3 regions of the Bacillus tequilensis genome follow, and region 1 is predicted to be linked to each of the others. Evidence: predicted binding sites of a transcription regulator. Region 1 holds the regulator's gene; each other region holds the start of a gene.
The links. Region 1 encodes LexA, which represses DNA repair genes until DNA is damaged. Its sites were predicted from a motif close to CGAACATATGTTCG; they were not measured.
Positions count from the first base shown of each region.

Region 2: a site for LexA is predicted at 2,090-2,103, ahead of G4P54_RS09120 (YolD-like family protein). Genes of this name have one in related genera too.
Region 3: a site for LexA is predicted at 3,876-3,889, ahead of uvrB (excinuclease ABC subunit UvrB). Genes of this name have one in related genera too.

Region 1 is NZ_CP048852.1:1,877,358-1,885,681, reverse strand. Features, by position in the region: gene ccdA (cytochrome c-type biogenesis protein CcdA) at 1-366, opposite strand, end outside; gene ynzD (aspartyl-phosphate phosphatase YnzD) at 586-750, shown strand; gene G4P54_RS10240 (YneF family protein) at 831-1,049, opposite strand; gene sirA (sporulation inhibitor of replication protein SirA) at 1,135-1,581, opposite strand; gene tkt (transketolase) at 1,736-3,739, opposite strand; gene G4P54_RS10225 (DUF896 domain-containing protein) at 3,908-4,141, opposite strand; gene G4P54_RS10220 (YneB family resolvase-like protein) at 4,204-4,857, opposite strand; gene yneA (cell division suppressor protein YneA) at 4,876-5,193, opposite strand; gene lexA (transcriptional repressor LexA) at 5,342-5,959, shown strand; gene fosM (FosM family fosfomycin resistance protein) at 6,466-6,888, opposite strand; gene G4P54_RS10200 (YndM family protein) at 7,100-7,552, shown strand; gene G4P54_RS10195 (gamma-polyglutamate hydrolase PghL) at 7,579-8,324, opposite strand, start outside.
Region 2 is NZ_CP048852.1:1,720,880-1,729,203, forward strand. Features, by position in the region: gene G4P54_RS09105 (DUF6037 family protein) at 1-480, opposite strand, end outside; gene G4P54_RS09110 (hypothetical protein) at 664-1,605, shown strand; partial or broken gene G4P54_RS09115 (sporulation protein YunB) at 1,691-1,919, shown strand; gene G4P54_RS09120 (YolD-like family protein) at 2,167-2,499, shown strand; partial or broken gene G4P54_RS21470 (Y-family DNA polymerase) at 2,492-3,744, shown strand; gene G4P54_RS09140 (ThiF family adenylyltransferase) at 3,872-5,713, shown strand; gene cmoA (carboxy-S-adenosyl-L-methionine synthase CmoA) at 5,703-6,431, shown strand; gene G4P54_RS09150 (MFS transporter) at 6,587-7,810, shown strand; gene G4P54_RS09155 (carbamoyltransferase C-terminal domain-containing protein) at 7,835-8,324, shown strand, end outside.
Region 3 is NZ_CP048852.1:3,430,112-3,438,435, reverse strand. Features, by position in the region: gene G4P54_RS18130 (TetR/AcrR family transcriptional regulator) at 1-70, opposite strand, end outside; gene G4P54_RS18125 (PEP/pyruvate-binding domain-containing protein) at 147-2,639, opposite strand; gene G4P54_RS18120 (hypothetical protein) at 2,922-3,194, opposite strand; gene G4P54_RS21505 (hypothetical protein) at 3,191-3,322, opposite strand; gene G4P54_RS18115 (CsbA family protein) at 3,552-3,782, shown strand; gene uvrB (excinuclease ABC subunit UvrB) at 3,967-5,952, shown strand; gene uvrA (excinuclease ABC subunit UvrA) at 5,960-8,324, shown strand, end outside.

The DNA of each region.
Region 1 (8,324 bases):
ATGCTTAAAATGGATTCTCCGTTCTTTCATCATCGCCTCAGGGCGGAACACGCCAAGCGTAAAGAAACCGAACAAAATAATAAGCAACGCGCCAATTTGCCTTATCGCATCGTGATAACCCCTAAACAGGCTGCCAATAAACGAAGTTCCATAGCCTAAAGCGATAAAAATAATGGAAAAACCAAGCAAGAAACACAAAGTATGAAACAAGCTTCTTTTCTGCATTAGCAGCTTTTCTGTTTTCACATCATCCATGCTGACCCCTGTAATATAAGACAAAAAAGCAGGATAAAGCGGCAGGCAGCAAGGCGAAATAAAGGATAAAAATCCCGCTCCGAAAGTCAAAAATAAATTCACGTCTCCCATGTCATCATCCCTTCATGATTTGACCTTCCTTCAAGTTATGACAAAATCATTTCATTTTTTTAACACTTTCCCTTGAAGGATTTCTATTTTCAGAAAAAACTTATATAATTTAATTTGACATTGAGATATTGTACTCCTTCTCATTTGAAAATTAGTATAAATATGGATATAATATAATCATTCAATTTGAAGATCTAATGTATGAAAGGATACATCCCTGTGATTAGAGAGCATCTATTAAATGAAATCGAAAAAAAAAGAGCAGAGCTGCTGCAAATTGTCATGGCGAACGGAATGACATCTCATATAACGATAGAGCTCAGTCAGGAGCTTGACCATCTTCTCATACAATATCAAAAGCAGCGCCTAGAGAGTAGCGGGTAATGATTCATTGCAAAATAAAAAACCCGTATAAGGGTTTTTTATTTTATAACCATGTTTCTCTATATCATAATCTTTACGTATTATTTCGCTTGATTATTCATGGCTTTCATCATTTGATTAATTTTCTTTTGAGAAGGTTTCATTCCCATTTGCATCATCATCATGCGTAACATTTGTTCATTAATAGGCGGATTCTTTTTAAGATAGCTCATCATATATTTACGAGCAATAAAAAACCCGAGTGCAACACCTATGAGCAATGCAACAACGCCCACTAGGATGCCAACCCATAAAGTCATTTTATTTCCTCCTTCATGTTGTCTAGTTTAAAGTGTACTAAACCAAAAGCTATTATACAACATTTACATCTCTTTTTCTTCGGTTTTAGACAAAATTTCTTTCTTTCACGGGATTTAGCCATCCATATCTCTTCGAATTGAAGTCCATTGCCAGAAAGCAAGGGCTGACTTTTCTCAACACTTCAAAGAAAATCGTTTCTGCCTCGTAATCCCCCGAAGCCACAATCTCTATCATGTGCTCCTTCATCATAAACGTCGCGTGGCCTTTTGCTTTCGGCAAAGCTAATCTATAAATATAATCCAGCTGTCTGTAATCTGCATTGTTTAAATTCATTCTTAACCGCTGATGCATATGTAAAATCGGGATTGGCTGTGTAATATATTGAATCTGTTTTTCTGTCATTTCATACTGCTGCTTTGTCAGGCTTGTCCAATGATAGTCTTGAAACAGCTCAAACATAATCGATTCCCGCCCGAAATAGTGATTGGCAAACTCCTCTTTTATCAGGTACGTATAGTAATGACGTTCCATCTTTTCATCCCCTTTTTCAGCAGCATTTCATTTGCTCTCTATTATACAAAAGTAGAAAAAAAAGATTTGTCTATTACTGTTAACCAGCCAATACTATTTTTGTCGGATAAACAAGAAAAAGAGGATGATTTGACTCATCCTCTTTAAAAGACTTTTATTTATTGAGTAATGCTTTCACTCGGTTCACTACGTTCGGAACTGAGAAGCCGTATTCATTGATGACGGTTTCGCCAGGAGCTGATGCACCGAACCGGTCTATACCAAGCACGTCTCCTTCAAGTCCCGTGTATTTGCCCCATCCAAAAGATGCACCCATTTCAATCGCAAGCCGTTTTTTCACGTCTGCAGGAAGGACAGCGTTTTTGTATTCATCAGATTGTTTATCGAAACGATCCATTGATGGCATGCTGACAACGGAAACATCGATATTTTCTTTTGCTAATTCAGCCTGCGCATCAACGGCAAGACCTACTTCTGAGCCAGAAGCGATGAGGAGAGCATCAGGTGTTTCGTTTTTAGATTTAGAAACGACATATGCACCCTTTTCTACCCCTGCCAATGCTTCTTCAGCTGTTTGGTCGATCGTAGGAAGATTTTGGCGTGTCAATACTAATGCCGTTGGCTGATCAGTACTTTGCACTGCAAGCTTCCATGCTGCTGCTGTCTCATTGCCGTCTGCAGGACGGATTAAGGAAAGATTAGGCATCGCGCGGAGTGAAGCGAGCTGTTCAACAGGTTCGTGTGTCGGGCCGTCTTCACCTACCGCAATGCTGTCATGTGTGAAGACATATGTGACAGGAAGACCCATTAACGCTGCAAGACGAATCGCCGGACGCAGATAATCAGAGAAGACAAAGAAAGTCCCGCCGAATACACGAAGTCCGCCATGAAGCGCCATACCGTTTAAGGCTGCACCCATCGCAAATTCACGAACTCCAAACCAGAAGTTTTTGCCTGAGTAATCAACCGCTGTAAAATCACCGGCATTTTTAATTGTCGTTTTGTTAGATCCCGCTAAGTCAGCAGATCCTCCGACAAAGAAAGGAATTTTTTTCGCAAGTCCATTAAGAACTTCACCGGAAGATGCACGGGATGCCAGGCTGCTTCCTTTTTCATATACAGGAACCTCTTGATCCCAGTCCTTCGGAAGCTCTCCTTTGATTGCCAGCTCAAGCTGTTCAGCAAGTTCAGGATAAATTTCTTTATATTTAGCGAATTGGGCATTCCATTCCTGTTCCTTTTTCTCGCCAGATTCTTTAACCTCTGCTGCGAAATGCTCATATACTTCAGACGGAACGTAGAAATCTTCTTCATACGTCCACGCGTAAGCTTCTTTTGTTAATTTGCTTTCCTCTTTACCAAGCGGCGCGCCGTGAACACCGGATGTACCGGCACGGTTAGGTGATCCGAATCCAATTGTCGTTTTCACTTCAATTAATGTAGGTTTCTTTTCATTTTGGCGTGCTTTTTCGATTGCCGCTGTTAATTCTTTAATGTTGTTTCCATCCTCAACATAGAGAACTTCCCAGTTCATTGCTTCAAAGCGCTGTTTTACGTTTTCAGAGAATGAACGGTCGAGATCTCCGTCGAGTGAGATGTCATTAGAATCGTATAAAACGATCAGACGTCCAAGCTGGAGATGGCCTGCAAGTGAAGCGGCTTCAGAAGAAATCCCTTCCATTAAGTCACCATCACCGCAAATGCTGTATGTATAATGATCGACTACGTTAAATGAATCGCGGTTGTAAGTTTCCGCTAAATGGCGTTCAGCAATAGCCATACCGACCGCCATAGCAATCCCTTGGCCGAGCGGACCTGTTGTTGCATCTACACCGGCAGTATGTCCGAATTCCGGATGTCCAGGTGTTTTGCTGCCCCACTGGCGGAATCCCTTAAGATCTTCAATACTAAGATCAAACCCGCTTAAATGAAGCATGCTGTATAAAAGTGCTGATCCGTGTCCGGCGGATAAAACAAAACGATCACGGTTAAACCAGCCAGGGTTTGCCGGACTTACGTTCATAAATTTTGTCCACAGCGTGTATGCCATAGGAGCGGTCCCCATTGGCATCCCAGGGTGACCAGAGTTTGCTTTTTCAATAGCGTCTATTGACAGTGTGCGAATGGTAGCAACTGATTTTTTTTCAATTGTATCCATAAAAATCCCCTTCCTTATGTGTTGTACCCTTACATCATAAATGTCTGACGACTTTTTCTCAACTGTTTCAGCTTAAATTTGAGAGAAACTTGTTGAATCTTGTCACATGAGAGATTTGCTTATAGTATATACAAAAGAGGAATACGATATTGCCGTATTCCTCTTATATTAGTTAAGTTTATTATTTCTTTTTTCTCTTTTTAGCTTTTCCGGTGTTACATCATTGCCTTCCGGGTCAATGATTTTCACACTCTTTAACGTGTTTTTCATAGAAGAACGAAAACCTTTCAGGTACTCTTGACGGAGCTGCTGCTGTTCGGCTTTTTCTTCATCTGTTATAACGCCAACTTTGGCTTTGGCAGCAAGTTCATTAATTCTGGCAATTTTTGCGTTTGAAATCATGTTAAACTCCTTTATGCATTTTGTCTATATAGTACTAGATCAAACCGAGTTTTACAACTGATTCACTGTGCTGTCTCTTCATTCTCTATGTATTCCTGAAACCGCCGATGGACTGTCGCTTTAGAGACATCGTAGCCAAATCCTCTTAGCGTAGCCGCGATTTCTGCAAACGTCAGTTTATTCGCTCTGAGGCGGACGATCTCTGAAATGGGAACTTCAATTCTTTCTTTTCCACTGTTTTCATGTTGGTTTTTTAGGTTTTTTTGCGGTTTAAAACCGTTTTTCACTGCCCGTTTCATTCCCCGCTTGATTTTCATGTTGTGAATTTTCCGCTGATACTCTTCCACAATGCTGACGATCTCCAGCACCATCGAGTCAGCCTCCGATAACTCCAGTTCACCTCTGTGAGCCGTTGTATAAACTTTCACACCCTCTCTGTAAATACAATGAAGCAGTGCGATTTTTGCGTTTCCCCGCCCGAGCCTTGTCTCATCCTGAACCAAAATAACATCAATTCCAGCATTCTTGATCTCATCAAGCAGTTCAAATACACCATCCCGATCCATCTCATATCCGCTGGCTTTTTCAGAAATCACTTTGACCACTTCCATTCCGTTCTCCTCTGCAATGGCCGTAAGCTCCTCCTCCTGCCGCTTTAATGATGTTTCCTGCTGTTCTTTATTTGTACTTACGCGGGCATAAATGAGTGCTTTCATTTATTCTATCTTTCCTCTCTATCTTACAGTTGCCAATTCATATGCATCCTGATGTTTCTTTTCCAACGGAATTACTAACTCATCTCCCGGCTGGATATCAGACGTCTGAAGATGATTTTTATCAGCTATCCATTCAATAAAATCACTTTTGTTTATCTTTTTTGTATCTGCTACCTGATCAGCAATTGACCAAAGTGTGTCGCCCTGCTGGACTTCTATTTTAACATACTGATTAAGCTCCTGGCCGCTGCTTGTATATGACAGCAATAGGATAACCGCGCTCAAAATCACTGTGAACAGACCGACAAAAATAATAGATTCTTTATTCATGATCATAACCTCCGACAGGAATGTTTGTTCGCTTTTTATAGTTTCAGTATATACGAACAAACGTTTCTGTCAATTATTTTTTCGAACCTATGTTTGTACTGAAAGGAAAATCATGCTATAATCTTCTTAAAATCGACGTTTTGAGGTGCGAAAAATGACGAAGCTATCAAAAAGGCAACTTGATATCCTCAGTTTTATTAAAGCAGAGGTTAAATCAAAAGGATATCCGCCTTCCGTGAGAGAAATCGGAGAGGCTGTCGGGCTTGCGTCCAGTTCAACTGTCCACGGCCATTTGGCCCGTTTGGAAACAAAAGGGCTGATCAGACGGGATCCGACAAAACCCAGAGCAATAGAAATACTTGATGAAGAAGTAGACATTCCGCAAAGCCAGGTCGTTAATGTACCGGTCATCGGGAAAGTCACTGCGGGTTCTCCTATTACAGCAGTAGAAAATATCGAAGAATATTTTCCGCTCCCTGACCGTATGGTTCCCCCGGACGAGCATGTGTTTATGCTGGAGATTATGGGAGACAGTATGATTGACGCCGGTATTCTCGATAAGGATTATGTCATCGTTAAACAGCAAAATACTGCTAACAACGGGGAAATAGTAGTTGCGATGACAGAAGATGATGAAGCTACGGTAAAACGTTTCTATAAAGAGGATACCCACATTCGTTTACAGCCAGAAAACCCAACGATGGAACCTATCATTTTGCAAAATGTCAGCATTCTAGGCAAGGTGATTGGCGTTTTCAGAACGGTCCATTAACCTACTGATCTATTATTATGAAATAACCCCCTCTTCCTTTACGGAGAGGGGGTTTATTGTTCAAAAAAGCAGACTTGCCCTGATTTTTAAGAGCGAGCCTGAATAGGAGGAAAAAGAACATCATGTTTACACCATAATTATCCACCAAACAATTGTTGAAGTCAAGAAAATTTCTTTCCTTTAGGAAACTTTTATCAGAATGCTATCTGTTTAAATAATTAGACGACATCTTCTTAAAAACGTTTCATTCTTTTAGGGCGTGGAATGTTTAGGCTTAAAGTTGATTTAAGGAGCGTGAAAATTCTATTGTAATGAAAATTTAGTACATAGTATAGTTAGTTTATTCCACTCTGAAAAAAGCTCACTCTCCTTTATCATTGAAAGCTTAACAGACGTCAATATTTTCACTTTAGCACCCGTCAGTGCTTTGATTTTAGTTCCAGACTTTATTCTAAATGACATCATAAAATCGTTAATACGCGTGAAGGATCATGCTATAACTTTGCTCATTCATAAAAATCCATATGCGTTTTTTCCTGTTTATAATAACGGAGCCTGTCTTGAAGGGTCCCGGTATGAAATTCAAATTTATGGCCGTCAGGGTCGGTAAAATAAATCGATTTGCAATCACGATCATCTCGTTCCCTGCCAGGCAGAATATTGACATGAAGCCTTTTTAATTTTTCTGACATTTCCTCAAACTCATCATCCTGAATAGTAAAAGCAATATGGGTATAGGACGCCTTGATGTCATTTCTCGGAATATCAGGTTCTTCATTAAGCGCAAGCCAGATGCCATTTAAATCAAAATACGCTGTCGTTCTACCCTTTACCAGAAGCTTGACATCAAACACGTTTTGATAAAAATCAATCGATGTATCCAGCTGAGAAACTGAAAATAACAAGTGATTGATCCCTTTTATCTTCACAAATCATTCCCCCTTGAAAGCTGATCATCCTTATGTACGGCTTTTTTTCAAAAAAGTTTCGTGCAGCCAGCAAAAATACAAGTATAAACAAAATTGGATTGTTCAAAATAATGACTGTAACAGCGATGTCCTTTATGGATTCAATCCTACTTATGGTTATAATTTGTTTACTGCCAACGGTTTTCCTCAAAAATACAATTTAGGTGGTCAAATGAAACATATCATTGCTCTCGCTTCAAAGATTGCTTTCACACTTGCTCTTTTATATGTGATTTTGGATAGAGTTTATCACGCTCCCTTTTTAAGTGTGATGTTTATTGCACTTTTCTTAGGTTTTGTGTCATACCTGTCCGGGGACATGCTCGTCCTGCCGAGAACAAACAATATTACAGCTTCCTTAGCTGACTTTGGACTTTCATTCGTTATTCTTTGGGTTTTTGTTTTAGCCCAAACAAGGAATGATTTCCCACCGTTTGCAGCCGCTCTTCTTTCCGCTGCCTGTCTTACTGTTTTCGAATATTTTTTTCATCGGTATTTGCTGAAAAATGTGCTGGATGAAACCTTTCGAAATGAACTATCAGCCAGAGATAACACGCTGCAGTATCAAACTGAAGCCGCAGACGAGCTGTTTCCTGACGTGACGAATGAGAATGATAAGGAATAGGAGGCAATAAGCCTGCCTCCTATTTTTCAGTAGTTACTTTTCAGAAAGCGGGATATCACTTCAGTAAAATCATAAAACCTCTCATTTTGAGTAACAGATCTGCTTTTTAAAGAAAAAACGCCGAACAAAGATCTTCTAAATCCTGTGCTCATTTCTAATTGGATACTCAGACCTGTTTTTGATTGATTTGCGATGTTATTCGGGCTTACGCCAGCATGCGGGTGATCCGTACTGAGCAATATAGCAGGTAAACCGGCATGTTGCAGTTTTTCAACTAAATCTGCCGCTCTTACGCGATCTGTACCGCCTACTTCGATCTGCTGATCTTTGTCTGCATACCCGTGCAATGAAATAACATATTCATGACTTCCCGTCATCTTCAGGGCCTGAGGCTCATCAAATTGTGTGCTTGTAATATGCAGCACTGCATTTCCTGACGATTGTAAGCCTTCAAATAAATACATCGAGTACTCTTTGCTAAGTTCTCTCGCAATTTCACTGGTTCCGCCTTCAATACCTCCTCCGTGAATCGCTAAAATGAGAACTGGGCTTCCCGTTTCTTTTGTAACAATGCCGTAATCGGAAGGGTCTTCAATGTTTCTTAATTCTTCAAAATTCTGATATACATCTTCAGCATATATTGAAGAAATCGGAGTGAATACCATAAAAACAAACAAAAATTTCACAATTTTAAGAGTTGTTAGGAAATGTTTGGCTATGTTACAATCAACATGCTTCAAGGAATGGAGCAAACGGCGGAGCAGGGATACTT
Region 2 (8,324 bases), 160 kb from region 1:
TTCACCTAAACACTCTCTAGTTTTTTGCAGGTTTCTCACTTTTTCACCTTTGATATTATTATCCTTCCACCCTTTGAAATAAATCTTCTCTCTATCTTCATAAGCAGGATTCAATTCAGCTATTTCGTGAATTGCAACTCTTGAATTAACATTAATCCTTTCAGGAATCTGAGTATTTAATTCTTCGAAAAAGTACTTTGGTTTAAAAGGATTATTCGGATCGTACTGTAGCCCTAAAATCTCAACTAAAGCCTTGTAATGGTCTCTGGAAATGGAAGTTTTTATATCATAATCAGTACTTACGGACATGGAAAGGCAAAACAATTCAGAACGTACACCAATTAAAAGTTTATATGGTTCAATATCAGCTAAGAATATCGCTTTAAAAAGTTTTCCGTTTTTTCTAAAATCAAACTTCACACGTTCTAAATTGTTTTCTTTCATATTCTGATGAAGAATTTCTAATCCAACTAGCTTCATGGCCATCTCCTTTTTCGATGTTTATCATTCAATGTTACTGTTTTGTGGACTATTTTTCCACTAAACAGATGACTTTTAAATAAAATTCTTCTTTTATTCTAATCAAAATGGTTGGACAAAATTAGAAAAAATTAGTAACATCTATTCAATATCAAAACAAGTTTTGAGCAAAAGGAGATTCTTATGATTAACAATGATCAAATAAACGAAATGAAAAAATTTCTTAACAGGGATAAATCCTCAGACGAAATTCCCATCTACAATCCTGGTGGGCAATTTAATAAATTCACTAGAAAAAATAATACTAGTTTCGAAACATTCTGTCCAAATTACAATTATCCAGATTATAATGCTGTGATTGGTTGGGACGGAGAATCATACTACTACGGATATAAAGAAGGTTTCTTTCAAGCTGCACATATGTCCATTAAACTTGCTAAATATTATTCAGACAGTTTGGTTTATCCTATTATTTTTAATTATAGACACTATTTAGAGTTAGTGTTAAAAGAAAATATACTTAGATTTCAAATTTTTTTTCGTCTCCCCATCACTTATACAAAGACTCACAATTTAATACGTTTATTAGATGAACTAGAGAGCATTCTAGTTCCAAATAATCTTAGTTTTTTAATTAGCCCTGCACAAAAAAAGGTTATTCAAGATTTCCATAAAATTGATTCACAGAATGATGCCTTTAGATTTGTGTTCAATACTCAAGGAAGTTTAAGCCACGCGTATGATCATAAACAAATTAGCCTTTGGAATTTGCATTTTACAATGAATGAAATATACAATGATTTTACTAATATAGACTATCTTTTCGTACCTAATGGTATTTTTCATGATGACTATTTGACTCCTCAGCATCAAAGTTTCATTGTTGCAATCTCAGAATTTTTTAAAGTTAGGGAGAATAGAAATTTCAACTCCTTTAATAAACTAAAAAGCATTTTATTGAATTTCGAGCACCAATTAAGCCAAAGTGTAAAATACAAGTTTGCAGAAAGCGGAATTGTACAGATTAGCCCCGCTAGGTATGAAGCAACACTTTATGAGCTTAGTCTAACTATAATTATTTCTGTGAATAACGTTCAGGATATTGATCATATCAAGATAAAGTAATCATTCAACCCCACTTTTAAGTTTTTTCGCATAATAAAGCCAGAAGACTTTTTGCAACCAAGTTTTCCTTTCTCTTTTGCACATCATCAACAATACCGTGATCGATATCAGCATTTTTGTGGAAATAAAAGAGAATGCCATTATTCCGTTTGCCAGTAAGACATCAGTCGTGACAAATAATATTCTGGTCTCCATTAAAGCCATTCAAAGAGAGGTGCCGCAGTTTTATAACGAAGCAGGGACCAGGCATGACGCTTTCCGTCCAGCTACCGAATGAAGAACAGGAGAAATCCGGAACCGATAAAGACAAATAAAGACACACAGCCGCCAGGAAAGATGCGGCTGTGTGTTTACTTTTTCCTGCGGATTTCTTTTCGCTCCCATGCCTATGGAGGGAGTTCAATGGAGTTGAAACTCCAGTCTCGCCTAACAGGTCATAAAGAACAGTGGATATTTGATGAATAGTCATTTCCAACAATTACATCGAATTTTTGTTCTGATTTATCTTGGATAAAGAACATTTGTTCTGTTAATATTAAATCGATAAAGGAGTGAGTCGATATGCTTAGAGATCGAGGGACAATCAAATGGACATCAATGATGCTTCCAGAACATTTAACACAGCTTAAACAAGATTTGGTTGATGTATCAAAAATTGAAAAGCCATCCTTGAATGATCAACAAATTGAAGAGATGGATCTACTCGTCTCTGAGACACTTGAATTTAACAAAGAATTGCGATTCAAACTTTTTAACAATGGATTCGTTGAAAATGTCACCGCTAGAGTTCACTACATTAATTTTGAACAACAAAAGCTTCACGTAAAAGACCAGAACGACAATACAGTTTATATCAACATGAATAACATCATAGGAGTTACATACAATGATTGATTACTCACAATTTCCACGTAAGAATATACTTTGTGTCGATATGAAATCGTTTTATGCTTCTGTATCGGCTGCAACAATGGGGCTTAACCCTTTAACATGTTATCTAGCTGTTGTAGGGAATACGGAGAGACAGGGAAGTGTAGTATTAGCTGCATCTCCTGCACTTAAAAAAGATTTTGGAATCAAAACAGGATCGAGACTTTTTGAGATACCTGAATATCCAAGAATACACATTGTAAATCCACAAATGAAGCTTTTCATCAGAGTTTCGACTGAGATTAACAAAGCTGTTTTACAGGTATGTTCCTGAAAAAAAGTGTTCATACCTATTCAATTGATGAATCTTTTTTAGATGCAGGAAAAGAAGATCCTGAAGAAATGGCCAAAGCAATACAAAGCAGCATGTGGAGAGAATTTGGTTTGATGTGCACAGTAGGCATCGGAGATAATATGTTGCTCAGTAAGCTTGCACTTGACCTAGAGAGTAAGAAAATGAAAAGTGGTATTGCACGTTGGAGATATGAAGATGTGCCAAATAAACTCTGGAAGGTTCACCCGTTGTCTAAAATGTGGGGAATAGGAGGGAGGATGGAAAGAAACCTAAATCGAATGGGGATATCAACTGTAGGTCAGTTAGCTAAATTTCCTTTAGAGCTGCTTGAAAAGAAGTTCGGAATAATTGGAAACCAGTTGTATTATCATGCACATGGAATTGATTTATCGGAAATTGGTGCTCCGTTGATGCAGGGTCAGAATAGTTTTGGTAAGAGTCAGATTTTACTGAGGGATTATACAAGGAGAGAAGAGATTAAGGCTGTTCTTTTGGAGATTTGTGAGGAAGTAGCAAGAAGGGCACGTACGCATAATAAAGTTGGTCGAACAATAAGCCTAGGAATTGGGTACAGTAAGGATGAGTTTGGCGGTGGATTTCATCGATCCAAAACAATTGATCTTCCCACAAATATCACGATGGATATTTATAAATGATGCTTGATGCCCTTTAATAAGTTTTACTCGGGGAAAACAGTGAGAAGTATCTCAGTTACGTTATCAAATATAGAGGATGATGTTAATCAGCAGCTGAGTTTATTTGAAGTGAATAATGAAAAAAGAAGGAAACTTGGATTCGCTATGGATGGAATTAGAAACAAATATGGCTCTCAAGCGATTCTTAGAGCAGTTTCTTATACATCTGCAGGAACTGCGCTTCACAGAGCAGGGCTAACAGGTGGACATAAAAATTGATTTTTATGTCTTTTTTTATTTTTTTATTGTAAAAAAAGAGAAAATAATGTAAAATAAAACCTAAACAAAGTTATCAGAATATTTTATTTAATGGAATAAACGATTAATATAGAAAGGAATGGTTTTTTTGGAAGATTATTATCAATTGAAAGTTTATAGCCGTATACATAAGTTACAAAACAATATAGCAATTGGCTCAATGCCTCCTCATGCATTAGTCATTGAAGATGCTCCAGAATACTTGTCTGATGTCCTTAGATTTTTTTCTTCAAAAAAAACAATTAAGGAAGCAGAAGTATATCTTTCAGAAAATACAAATCTTTCATCAAAAGAAATAAATTTACTTTTAAATGATCTGATGGAAAATGAAATCATTGTAAAATCAAATTATGATCCAAATAATAGGTATTCTCGACACAGCTTGTATTATGAAATGATTGATACGAATGCAGGAGATGCTCAAAAAATTTTAGCAGAAAAGACTGTTGGCTTAGTCGGTATGGGGGGCATCGGGTCTAATGTGGCTATGAATTTAGCTGCAGCAGGTGTTGGCAAGTTGATTTTTTCAGATGGAGATACTATAGAAATATCAAATTTAACAAGACAGTATCTCTATAAAGAAAACCAAGTTGGTCAATCTAAAGTTGAGTCAGCGAAAAAGCAACTTCAATTACTTAATTCTGAGATTGAGTTAATTCCTGTTTGTGAGTCTATATCTGGAGAAGAATTGTTTGATAATCATTTTAGTGAATGTGATTTTGTTGTTTTGTCTGCTGATTCTCCTTTCTTTATTCATGAATGGATTAACAATGCTGCATTAAAATATGGGTTTAGTTATAGTAACGCTGGTTATATAGAGACATATGGTGCAATAGGGCCTTTAGTTATACCTGGTGAAACGGCATGTTACGAGTGCTATAAAGATAAAGGCGATCTTTATCAATTTTCTGACAACAAGGCGGAACTATCTGTAAATTTAAATGAAAGTTTCCAAGCTCCTAGTTATGGTCCTTTAAACGCAATGGTTTCTTCAATACAAGCTAATGAGGTCATTCGGTTTCTTTTAGGGTTAAAAACAAAAACAAGCGGAAAAAGGCTTTTAATTAATTCGGAAAACTATAAAATACACGAAGAAAAATACGAGAAAAAAAATAACTGCTTATGTTCTGATATAAAATGTAAATATCCGTCAGTTGTTAGTGTTTCAAATTCAGAAAAACAGTTACATGAAGTATATATTGAAGAACGGGAGAGTGATTCTTTTAATTCCATATTGTTAGATAAAACTATGAGTAAATTGGTGAAAATGAATAAAGGGGAAACTAAAATACTTGATATTGGGTGTGCTACTGGTGAACAGGCTTTACATTTTGCTAACAAGGGAGCAAAAGTAACAGCAGTTGATATTTCAAATGACATGTTAAAGGTCTTAGATAAAAAAGCAAACAATATAAATGCAGGGTCAGTTAAGACTGTACTAGGTAATATTGAATCTATAGAAATTAATGATAAATTTAATTATATTCTATGTAATAATATCCTTGATTATTTGCCTGAAATAAACAATACTCTCAGGAAATTAAATGCACTTTTGGAAAATGAGGGAACATTAATAATTACTATTCCTCATCCAATTAAGGATGGAGGAGGTTGGAGAAAAGAATACTATAATGGCAAATGGAATTATGAAGAGTTTATTTTGAAAGACTATTTTAATGAAGGTTCAATAGAAAAGTCAAGGGAAGATAAGAATGGTGAAACAGTTATAAAGTCTATTAAAACTTACCATCGGACAACAGAAACATATTTCAATTCTTTTAGCGATGCGGGTTTTAAGATTGTGTCTCTTCTAGAGCCACAGCCAATAAGTAGGGTTAGTGAAACTCACCCAATACTTTTTGAAAAATGCTCACGAATTCCTTATTTCCAAGTTTTTGTTTTAAAAAAGGAAGATAGATATGCCATCTGATTCAATATATATACATAAAAAATCAGTTGAGGATTTCACTTTTAATAGTGAAGTAAGCAATGTATTTGATGACATGGTTACTCGTAGTGTTCCTTTATACAATGAAACTCAAAATCTTATAGTTGATTTTATAGTTGATAATATTAAAAATGATAACACTATATACGATTTAGGTTGTTCTACAGGAACAACATTAATACTACTAAGAAGAAAATTAACAGAATTTCAAAAGGAAAATCCATTAATAGGAGTAGACCTTTCAAAATCAATGCTTGAAAAAGCAGAAGAAAAAATAAAGAAACTTAATTTGCAAAAAATAAATTTAATACAAGGTGATATAACAAATGATTTAGAATTTGAAAAGTCGGGATGTTTTATTCTGAACTTGGTTTTACAATTCATTAGACCAATTAATCGACAAAAGATTTTAAATAACCTTTTTAATAACCTTAAGGAAGATGGAATTTTGGTGTTATACGAGAAATTCATTGATACTTCTTCATTCTTCACCCGCAGATATATAGATATGTACTATACATTTAAAACTCAAAATAATTATTCTCAAATTGAAATAGCAAAAAAGAGAGAGGAATTGGAAAATGTTTTGATCCCGTACACATTTAATGAAAATATCGATATGCTCAGAAAAGCTGGTTTTAAAGAAGTTTCTTTAGCATTTAAATATTTGAATTTTGGGGTGATTTTTGCAAAGAAATGATAATAAAAAACTTGAAAGGAGGTGAGCGGGATGTTGAAAATTCGCAAAGTGAAAATTATTAGAGCTCAAAACGGGCATTACACAAATTAATCTTGTAAGTGTAGAAGGAGGTTTTTTTTGAAGCCTCCTTCTATTCAATCGAAAGGAGGATTTTAATGGATAAAGTAAGTAATTCTATTTGGAAGAATTCTCGCTTTACTACATATGCAACCGGTACACTATTTAATTCATTAGGGAATGCATGGTTTGATCTTGCTTTACCTTTATTAATATATAGTTTAACTAAATCGTTATCCTTAATGGGTGTTTTAACGGTTATAGTGCAATTGCCAAAAATTTTATTGGGGCCCTTTATTGGAGCTATGGTTGATCGATTAAACCCCAAAAAAGTGATTTTTTCTTCTTATATACTGCAAGCGCTTTTAGCAATCCTAATAGTTTGTTTTTACTACGTTGGTATACTGAATGCTTGGGTATTACTTATACTAGGCTTTTTAATTAAATCGGTTGATTTATTTGCAAGGTCCTCAAATTTTGTATTGATTCCAGTACTTTACCCTAATCAAAAAATAGAGGCTAATGCAGGATTTACAACGGTTTGGACATCCTCAATGTTAACAGGGCCAGTTTTAGGAGGACTACTATTAACTTTTCTCGCTCCAATTGACTTAGTTTTATTAGATGCTGTCACATTTGGAATAATGATGTTTTTTTTGTATCTTGTTAGAATCCCAGATAAAAAAATTAAAATGCCTAATAAAACCTTTTTTCAGGATGTTGCACAAGGATTAAAAATATCCTTTAAAACTAGAACTTTAAGGTTTTTTTCCTTATCTGTATTCCTAATTACTTTTTCAGTTGCTCCAGTAACAACTATAGTAATCTATTATTTAAAAGATTCTCTCCACTTTACAGATTCTCAGATAGGTTTTATAACTGCTACAGCTGGATTCGGTATGTTTTCAGCTACGCTTTTGTTTAGAATTCTAAAAAAATTAAATTTAGGATTTATAATTAATTTAGCTTATTCCATAATATCTTTAGGGTTATTTATATTATTAATGCCTGGATGGGTTCTAATCCCTATAGGGTTGTTTTGTATGAGTTGTGGTTCTACTATGTATGCTATTTGTCGAGCTACGTTTGTTCAAAAGCACTGTCCTACAGAGTATCTTGCTAGAGTAAATTCCACGTTTCAAATGATTGAACAAACAGCTAACCCTTTAAGCATGTCTTTAATGGTTACAGTTGTAGGTATATATAATATCAGGGTTGCTATTTTTATATTATTATTGATGGGGATAATATCTTTGATTATCTCATTAACATCTAAATTAAAGTCGGTTGAGTCTAATGACCAAGTTTATACAGAGGGATAATTTTATTATTTACTGGAGGGTATTATGATTACAGTAGGTTTAAATGCGTGCATTGTAAATGATGATGATGAAATCAGATATGTTGATGGGGGAGGGGTCTGTATTTTCAAAGACAACCATATAGCTGCAGCGATTACAGAAGAACGACTCTCATATATAAAATATGATGGTGGCTTTAAAAAATCATTACCATATGTTCTTGAAAGTTGCAATTTAAGTTTGGAAGACGTTGATCAATTTGTGGTAAGTTTTTATGGAGTATCTATAAATGTTCCTCAATTTTTAATTGATCATATAAAAAAAGAGATAGGTATTAATGAAAAACAATCGCTCATAGTAATACCAACACACCACCTATCACATGCATACGCTGCTTATTTTTCTAGCGGTTATGACTCTGCATTAATTATAATTAATGACAATGAAGGGCAAATAATTGGTGAAAAAACATCACCGTATATGTTCGAAAATACTTGCGAAAGAAATTCTTATTACATAGGAAATAAGGACAAAA
Region 3 (8,324 bases), 1.6 Mb from region 1:
TAGCGCTATATCCTTTTTTGACGAGCAGCTGCGTGGCAGCATCAAGGATTCTCTTGTTTGTCGATCTCAATACGCTTCACCTCACGAATATACTGGCAGGACAAGTATACACCTGCCCAGCTTGTATAAGAAAGAGCGGGAACGCATCAAGCCCGGCTGACAACCGTGATTTTGCCGCTGCTTCCGTCGACGGTGACGATATCCCCGTGTCTAAGTCTTTCTGTTGCCGTACGGGTGCCGAGTACGGCGGGAATGCCGTATTCGCGAGCAATAATCGCAGCGTGGGACAAAATGCCGCCTGTGTCTGTAATAATCGCTTTGGCGTCTTGAAACAGGCTGGTCCATAGCGGGGTGGTCATTTTGCAAACGAGGATGTCCCCAGACGCGAATTGAGAAAATTCACTGGCGTCCCGAATGATTTTTACTGGACCTGTGGCAATACCGCTTGATGCCGCGATGCCAAAAATGTGATTCTCCGTGTTTTTTTCATCCTCAATAACAGCGCCGACAATCTCTTCAGCGATTTTGAGCTGTTCTTTTGTCGGAGTACCGAGGTAGGCAGGGGCTTTGGCCAGCTCATACTCATGAAAGGCCTGTCTGCGTTTTTCAGCTTTTTCTTGCAGGGATACAGGGTGAAGGAGCGCGTTTTCCACTTCATCATCATACAAGAACCAAAGATCCTCCCGATCTTGAATGACACCATGTTTCACCAGCAATTCACCTACCTTCAGCAGAAAGACCCTCGCCTTGGCATCCAGCATGGCATCGATATAAAAGTGGTGGTCATCCATTATATTTGCAGAGTTCAGCGTCCACTGATAATACTGGTCAAATTGTTCTCGTACGTGGGGATCTTCTATGTTTTCCAAGAAGTCATGATATAATTTCTCTCGTTTTTCTTTCGTTTTCTGAAATTCATTGTCAAAATGATAGCCATTGCGGACGTAATTTTGAATATTGGTCAGAGCAAAATACGGATTTTCTGCCCAAATCTGTTCAATCAGATCATGGCTCTTTACAGACCTCCACCCGTAATCCTGCAAAAATTCATGAATGTTTTTCAGAAAGTGTCTGCCCTCATCTGTTTGTTCTAATTTTTCTTGGAGCTGTTCCGGCTCGGTGTTTTCAAAAATCGCCAGTAGATTCGGGTTTTCCCGAACTTCAACGGAGTATAGCCACAGGCAGCGGTCAGTTTCCAGTGATTTGTTCATTTTTCCTGTCAGCATTTCGTAAAAATGAGCGGTTTCAGACTCTCCTTGAATGTGCTGGTACATCGCTCGCAATTTGTTTGTCAGAAGCATTTGCGGGAAAACAATATTGAAATGTTCATCATAAGCCCTGAGATAAAAGGCTTTTAACTTTCTAAAAGCATCGAGTGCGCTTTCAGCAGTATGATCAGTTTGTGCGAGCTGATCCAGCGTCTCGTAAAATGGAAGGTAGGTGTGTTTGATGATGTCATACATACGCTCCGATAATATCGGAAAAATCTCTTTGCCGCAGTTCTCATCAGGCAGATGTCCGCCTTGATTTTTGGAATAAATGTGCCCGCGATAAAGCTTCACTTCTTCTGCAACTGCCCCAAGCGGAAACTTTTGCATGTTTTTCTTTAAGCCGTACTCCATGGCCGGTACAATGAATGATGAAAATAACGGACTTACCGGACCTTCAATATTTGACTCCATGTTGATCCAGAAATCTTCCATATCGGCGTCTGTCATCATGAAGCTGCGTATTTCTTCTGCCGCTTTTTTGTCCTGTTCAATGGTTGTAATCGGGCGGGCTTGCAGAAGGTATACTTGACGATTAGCGATTCCGAATTCGATATCGACTGGATATCCGTACAGCTCTTCGGTTTTTTTCGTGATTTCAGCCAGTTCAATCACTTGTTCATCTGTAAGGCAAAAACGCCTGCGCATATCTTCGCTCGTTTCTTTTTCAGCAATTCCTTCTGCCGCAGACTCCATGTAGATTTCCTTTGTGCCTATTTCTTTCTGAATCTCGAATGAGGATTTATTGACGATAAATGTGTCCGGGGTGACGCTTCCAGAGACGACAGCTTCCCCTAAACCATAGCTTGCGCTGATTAATAGCTCTCTATCATCATGGGTAACAGGATTGCGGCTGAAAATAACACCTGACACTTCTGAATCAATCAGCCCCTGAACGACAATGCCCATTAACGGTTCTGTGATTTGATTGTTCATTTTTTTCTTATAGGTGCTGACTCGGCCTGAAAAAAATGAGCCCCAGCATTCTTTCACTTTAGCCAAAAACTCTTCCTCTGTTTTGATATTTAAGTAGGTTTCGTATTGGCCCGCGAAGGAAGCGCCTTCTAAATCTTCCGAGGCGGATGAAGAACGCACGGCCACAGAGCGGTATGATTCTCTTAGCTTGTAAAAGGAATCCGTCAGCTCCTCTTTCAGTTCATCAGAAAATGTTCCGGCAATGATCCCGCTTTCAATGCTTTCGCTAGTCTCATGAAGCTGGTTTTCCTCCATAAAACGGGCAAGCGCATTCGTCTGAATAATAAACCCGTCTGGTACAGGAAGACCGTGTTTAGTCAGTTTAATCAAATTCATGCCTTTTGCTCCAGCCAGCCGGCTGGACTCTTCTGCTTGGCGAAAAATAACAGAATACATATTTGAAACCCCCATTCCTTCATATTTTTTCTCTCTAGTCTTTTATAACGGAGCCTGTGTTCGGAAAAAATGATAGTGAACACTATCGTTCAATTGTAGATTTTTAGGAAAATGCTGTCAAACTCAGAAAGTCCTAAATAAAATGAATAGTTAAGTTAGTTAGAATATCACGAAAAATATAGTCGGACTGGTGCAGTATGCCTATTTTTCTTTTATTCTCGAATTTGGAGGAGGGCATGTATAAACAAAAATAGAGCAGCGGCACTCATGTATGTAATCAATTTATTTTTTTAATAGAATAAGTGAAATCATTGTTGCTTTGCTTGTTGTCCTGTAGTCACCCGTCATCGATTTCAGTCTCAAATACACACTTTCTCCCGGCTTAATCGTTGAGAGGTGACCGTGATCTTCTGCTTCGAGAACGGTTGTCTTCTCAGGAGCCACATACTGAATTTTAAAATCGTCGCTTTTTCCGCTTGGAGAAGTGAGCGAAGCGGATCGATCACGCTCGCCGGCTGTTTTGTTTTTCCATCGGCGGCCGTCTGGGGCTTTCATCTATAATGATTATCCGGAAGCACTTCATCGGCTAAACCTGTGATTGCAGGAGCGGGATGCGATGCCATCAGGAGGAGACTGGGTAGTACGGCTGCTGTTAAAACAGATGTAACGAACTTGAATTGCATATTCGTCCGCCCCCTGTCCATTTTTATTGAGCTTTCGTAACTGCTAAATCAACCTATTCTATTATTTATCTAGTTTTTTTCTGTCAGCCGGAACCAAAGTGCAGATATGATGATTGATTTAGGCTGAAAAAGGGTATGGTGTACAAAGAGGGAACGATTGAATGATTGTCCGATTCTTCATTTTTTACTATAATCAGATCAGATGAAGAATCCCTGAGGAGGGTTTTTGTTGATTACAAAAGCCGTTTTTGCATTATTTTTCCCTTTTATGCTTGTTGTGCTATTTACAAGAGTTACCTTTAATCATTATGTGGCGATCGCTCTAACAGCTGCATTGCTGTTTGCCTCCTATTTAAAAGGCTATACAGAAACGTATTTTATTGTAGGGTTGGATGTTGTGTCTCTTGTGGCCGGCGGACTGTATATGGCTAAAAAAGCTGCTGAGAAAAAAGAAGAATAAATCGGACATAATGAATATAAAAGACTGAATTCCTGCTTTTGCGTTTGAAAGCAGGTTTTTTATACACGAAAACAGCTGGAAATAAAAAACCACCGAACTTTAGTTCGTATTTTTGGTGATTTTGCTTTCCGTTGTGTTACTATATCTATAGGAAGATTTCGTTAAAGAAACGGAGGCTTATTTTGTGAAAGATCGCTTTGAGTTAGTCTCGAAATATCAGCCCCAGGGAGATCAGCCAAAAGCCATTGAAAAACTTGTAAAAGGGATTCAGGAGGGCAAGAAGCATCAGACTCTGCTGGGTGCGACAGGAACGGGCAAAACATTTACAGTGTCCAATTTGATTAAAGAAGTCAATAAGCCGACGCTCGTGATTGCCCATAACAAAACCCTCGCCGGACAGCTTTACAGCGAGTTCAAGGAATTTTTTCCGAACAACGCTGTCGAGTATTTTGTCAGCTACTATGATTATTATCAGCCGGAGGCGTATGTGCCTCAAACGGATACATTTATAGAGAAAGACGCTAGTATTAATGATGAAATTGATAAATTGAGGCACTCCGCAACATCGTCTTTGTTTGAACGGAGAGATGTCATTATTATTGCGAGTGTGTCTTGTATATATGGCCTCGGTTCGCCGGAAGAATACCGGGAAATGGTTTTGTCTTTGCGGCCTGAAATGGAAATCGAACGCAACGAGCTGCTCAGAAAGCTTGTAGACATCCAATATGCCCGCAACGATATCGACTTTCAGCGCGGTACATTTCGTGTGCGCGGAGATGTAGTGGAAATCTTCCCGGCCTCTCGTGATGAACATTGTATAAGAGTTGAGTTTTTCGGGGATGAAATCGAACGGATCCGAGAAGTTGATGCCCTGACAGGAGAAATTCTCGGCGACCGCGATCACGTCGCGATTTTCCCGGCATCCCACTTCGTAACGCGTGCCGAGAAAATGGAGAAAGCGATTCAAAATATCGAGAAAGAGCTCGAGGAGCAGCTGAAGGTCATGCATGAAAATGGCAAGCTGCTTGAAGCGCAGCGTTTAGAGCAGCGGACAAGATATGATCTTGAAATGATGCGGGAAATGGGTTTCTGCTCCGGCATTGAGAACTATTCAAGACATTTGACGCTTCGGCCTCCTGGTTCAACGCCGTATACGCTTCTTGATTATTTCCCCGACGATTTCATGATCGTGGTGGATGAGTCGCATGTGACGATTCCTCAGGTGCGCGGCATGTTTAACGGAGACCAGGCGCGGAAACAGGTGCTCGTGGATCACGGCTTCCGTCTTCCATCGGCGCTTGATAACCGTCCGCTCCGTTTTGAAGAGTTTGAAAAGCATATGCACAATATCGTGTATGTATCTGCTACGCCAGGGCCGTATGAGATTGAGCACACGGATGAAATGGTTGAGCAGATCATCCGTCCGACCGGTCTTCTTGATCCGCTTATTGAGGTGCGTCCGATCGAAGGCCAGATTGATGATTTGATCGGCGAAATTCAAGCAAGAATTGAGCGAAATGAACGGGTGCTCGTCACAACCTTGACGAAGAAAATGTCAGAGGACCTGACCGATTATTTGAAGGAAATCGGCATTAAAGTAAACTATCTACATTCGGAGATTAAAACGCTTGAACGGATTGAGATCATTCGCGACCTTCGCCTTGGCAAGCATGATGTGCTTATCGGCATCAACCTGCTGAGGGAAGGACTCGACATTCCTGAAGTATCTCTTGTCGCGATTTTGGATGCGGATAAGGAAGGTTTCCTTCGTTCGGAGCGGTCGCTGATCCAGACTATCGGACGGGCAGCCAGGAATTCTGAAGGACGCGTCATTATGTATGCCGATAAAATAACGAAGTCTATGGAAATTGCGATGAATGAAACAAAACGCCGCCGTGAGCAGCAGGAGCGGTTTAACGAAGAGCACGGCATTACGCCGCAAACAATAAATAAGGAAATTCGTGATGTGATTCGTGCCACAGTAGCTGCTGAAGATAAAGCAGAATACAAAACAAAAGTCGCGCCGAAGCTGTCGAAAATGACGAAGAAAGAACGTCAGAAGGTCGTTGAACAGATGGAACACGAAATGAAAGAAGCAGCCAAGGCGCTTGACTTTGAAAGAGCCGCGGAGCTTCGCGATTTACTTTTAGAGCTAAAAGCGGAAGGATGATGAGCAAATGGCTATGGATCGGATAGAGGTGAAGGGAGCCAGGGCGCATAACCTGAAAAATATCGATGTAACAATTCCAAGAGACCAGCTTGTCGTTGTCACGGGTTTGTCAGGATCAGGGAAATCCTCCCTTGCCTTTGACACTATATATGCAGAAGGGCAGAGACGGTATGTCGAGTCGCTGTCTGCCTATGCCCGCCAGTTTTTAGGGCAAATGGATAAGCCGGATGTTGACGCGATTGAGGGACTGTCTCCCGCCATCAGCATCGATCAGAAAACAACGAGCCGCAATCCGAGATCAACTGTCGGTACGGTAACTGAGATTTATGATTATCTTCGCCTTTTGTATGCGAGAGTAGGAAAGCCGCATTGCCCTGAGCACGGGATTGAGATTACGTCGCAGACCATTGAGCAGATGGTGGACAGAATTTTGGAATACCCGGAACGGACGAAGCTTCAAGTTCTGGCTCCAATTGTTTCAGGCCGCAAAGGCGCTCATGTCAAGGTGCTGGACCAGATCAGAAAACAAGGTTATGTCAGAGTCAGAATTGACGGCGAGATGGCAGAGCTTTCTGATGATATCGAATTAGAAAAGAATAAAAAGCATTCGATTGAGGTTGTCATTGACCGGATTGTGGTGAAAGAAGGCGTGTCAGCCCGTCTGTCAGATTCATTGGAAACAGCGCTTCGCTTAGGTGAAGGACGGGTTATGATTGATGTCATTGGTAAGGAAGAGCTGATGTTCAGTGAGCATCATGCCTGTCCGCACTGCGGATTTTCAATTGGTGAACTTGAGCCGCGGCTGTTTTCGTTCAACAGCCCGTTCGGCGCGTGTCCGACGTGTGACGGTCTCGGAATGAAGCTTGAAGTGGATGCGGATCTCGTCATCCCCAATCAAGAATTATCATTAAAGGAGAATGCGGTCGCCCCTTGGACACCGATCAGCTCACAATATTACCCGCAGCTGCTTCATGCGGTCTGCACCCACTATGGAATTGATATGGATGTGCCGGTAAAAGAGCTGCCGAAGGATCAGTTGGATAAAGTGCTGTATGGCAGCGGAGATGATTTGATTTATTTCCGTTATGAAAATGACTTTGGGCAAATACGAGAAGGCGACATTCAATTTGAAGGCGTCTTGCGCAATATTGAAAGACGCTATAAGGAGACAAGCTCTGATTTCATTCGTGAGCAAATGGAACAGTATATGTCTCAAAAGGCTTGTCCAACATGTAAAGGCTACCGGTTAAAGAGAGAAGCGCTTGCCGTACTGATTGACGGCCGCCACATCGGAAAAATTACCGAGCAGTCTGTAACTGATGCACTCACTTTCTTCAAAGGCCTTACCCTTTCTGAGAAGGATATGCAGATTGCCAATTTGATCTTGCGTGAAATTGTGGAGCGTTTAAGCTTTTTGGACAAAGTCGGCCTTGATTATCTGACATTAAGCAGGGCGGCGGGAACATTGTCCGGGGGAGAGGCGCAGCGTATCAGGCTGGCAACGCAAATTGGCTCACGTTTATCCGGTGTGCTTTATATTTTAGATGAGCCGTCAATCGGGCTGCATCAGCGTGATAACGACCGATTGATCAGTGCCTTGAAAAATATGAGAGACCTTGGAAACACGCTGATTGTTGTCGAACATGATGAGGACACAATGATGGCAGCCGATTATTTAATCGATATAGGCCCGGGAGCCGGCATTCACGGCGGACAGGTGATGTCTGCGGGAACGCCGGAAGAAGTGATGAAAGATCCAGATTCATTGACAGGAAGCTATTTATCAGGGGAAAAGTTCATCCCATTGCCTCCTGAAAGAAGAAAGCCGGACGGCCGTTACATTGAGATAAAAGGCGCTGCAGAAAACAACCTGAAGAAAGTGAATGCCAAGTTCCCGCTTGGAACGTTCACAGCAGTTACAGGGGTTTCCGGCTCAGGGAAGAGTACCCTGATCAATGAAATTTTACACAAGGCGCTGGCGCAAAAGCTTCATAAAGCGAAAGCAAAGCCTGGCAGCCATAAAGAAATAAAAGGCTTGGATCACTTGGACAAAGTCATAGACATTGACCAGGCGCCAATTGGAAGAACGCCGAGATCCAATCCTGCGACATACACCGGAGTGTTTGACGACATTCGCGATGTATTCGCGCAGACAAATGAAGCGAAGGTCCGCGGCTATAAAAAAGGCCGTTTCAGCTTTAATGTGAAGGGCGGCCGATGTGAAGCCTGCCGCGGAGACGGAATTATTAAAATTGAAATGCATTTCCTTCCTGACGTGTACGTTCCGTGTGAGGTATGCCACGGCAAACGTTATAACCGGGAAACGTTAGAAGTGACGTACAAAGGAAAAAGCATTTCCGATGTGCTTGATA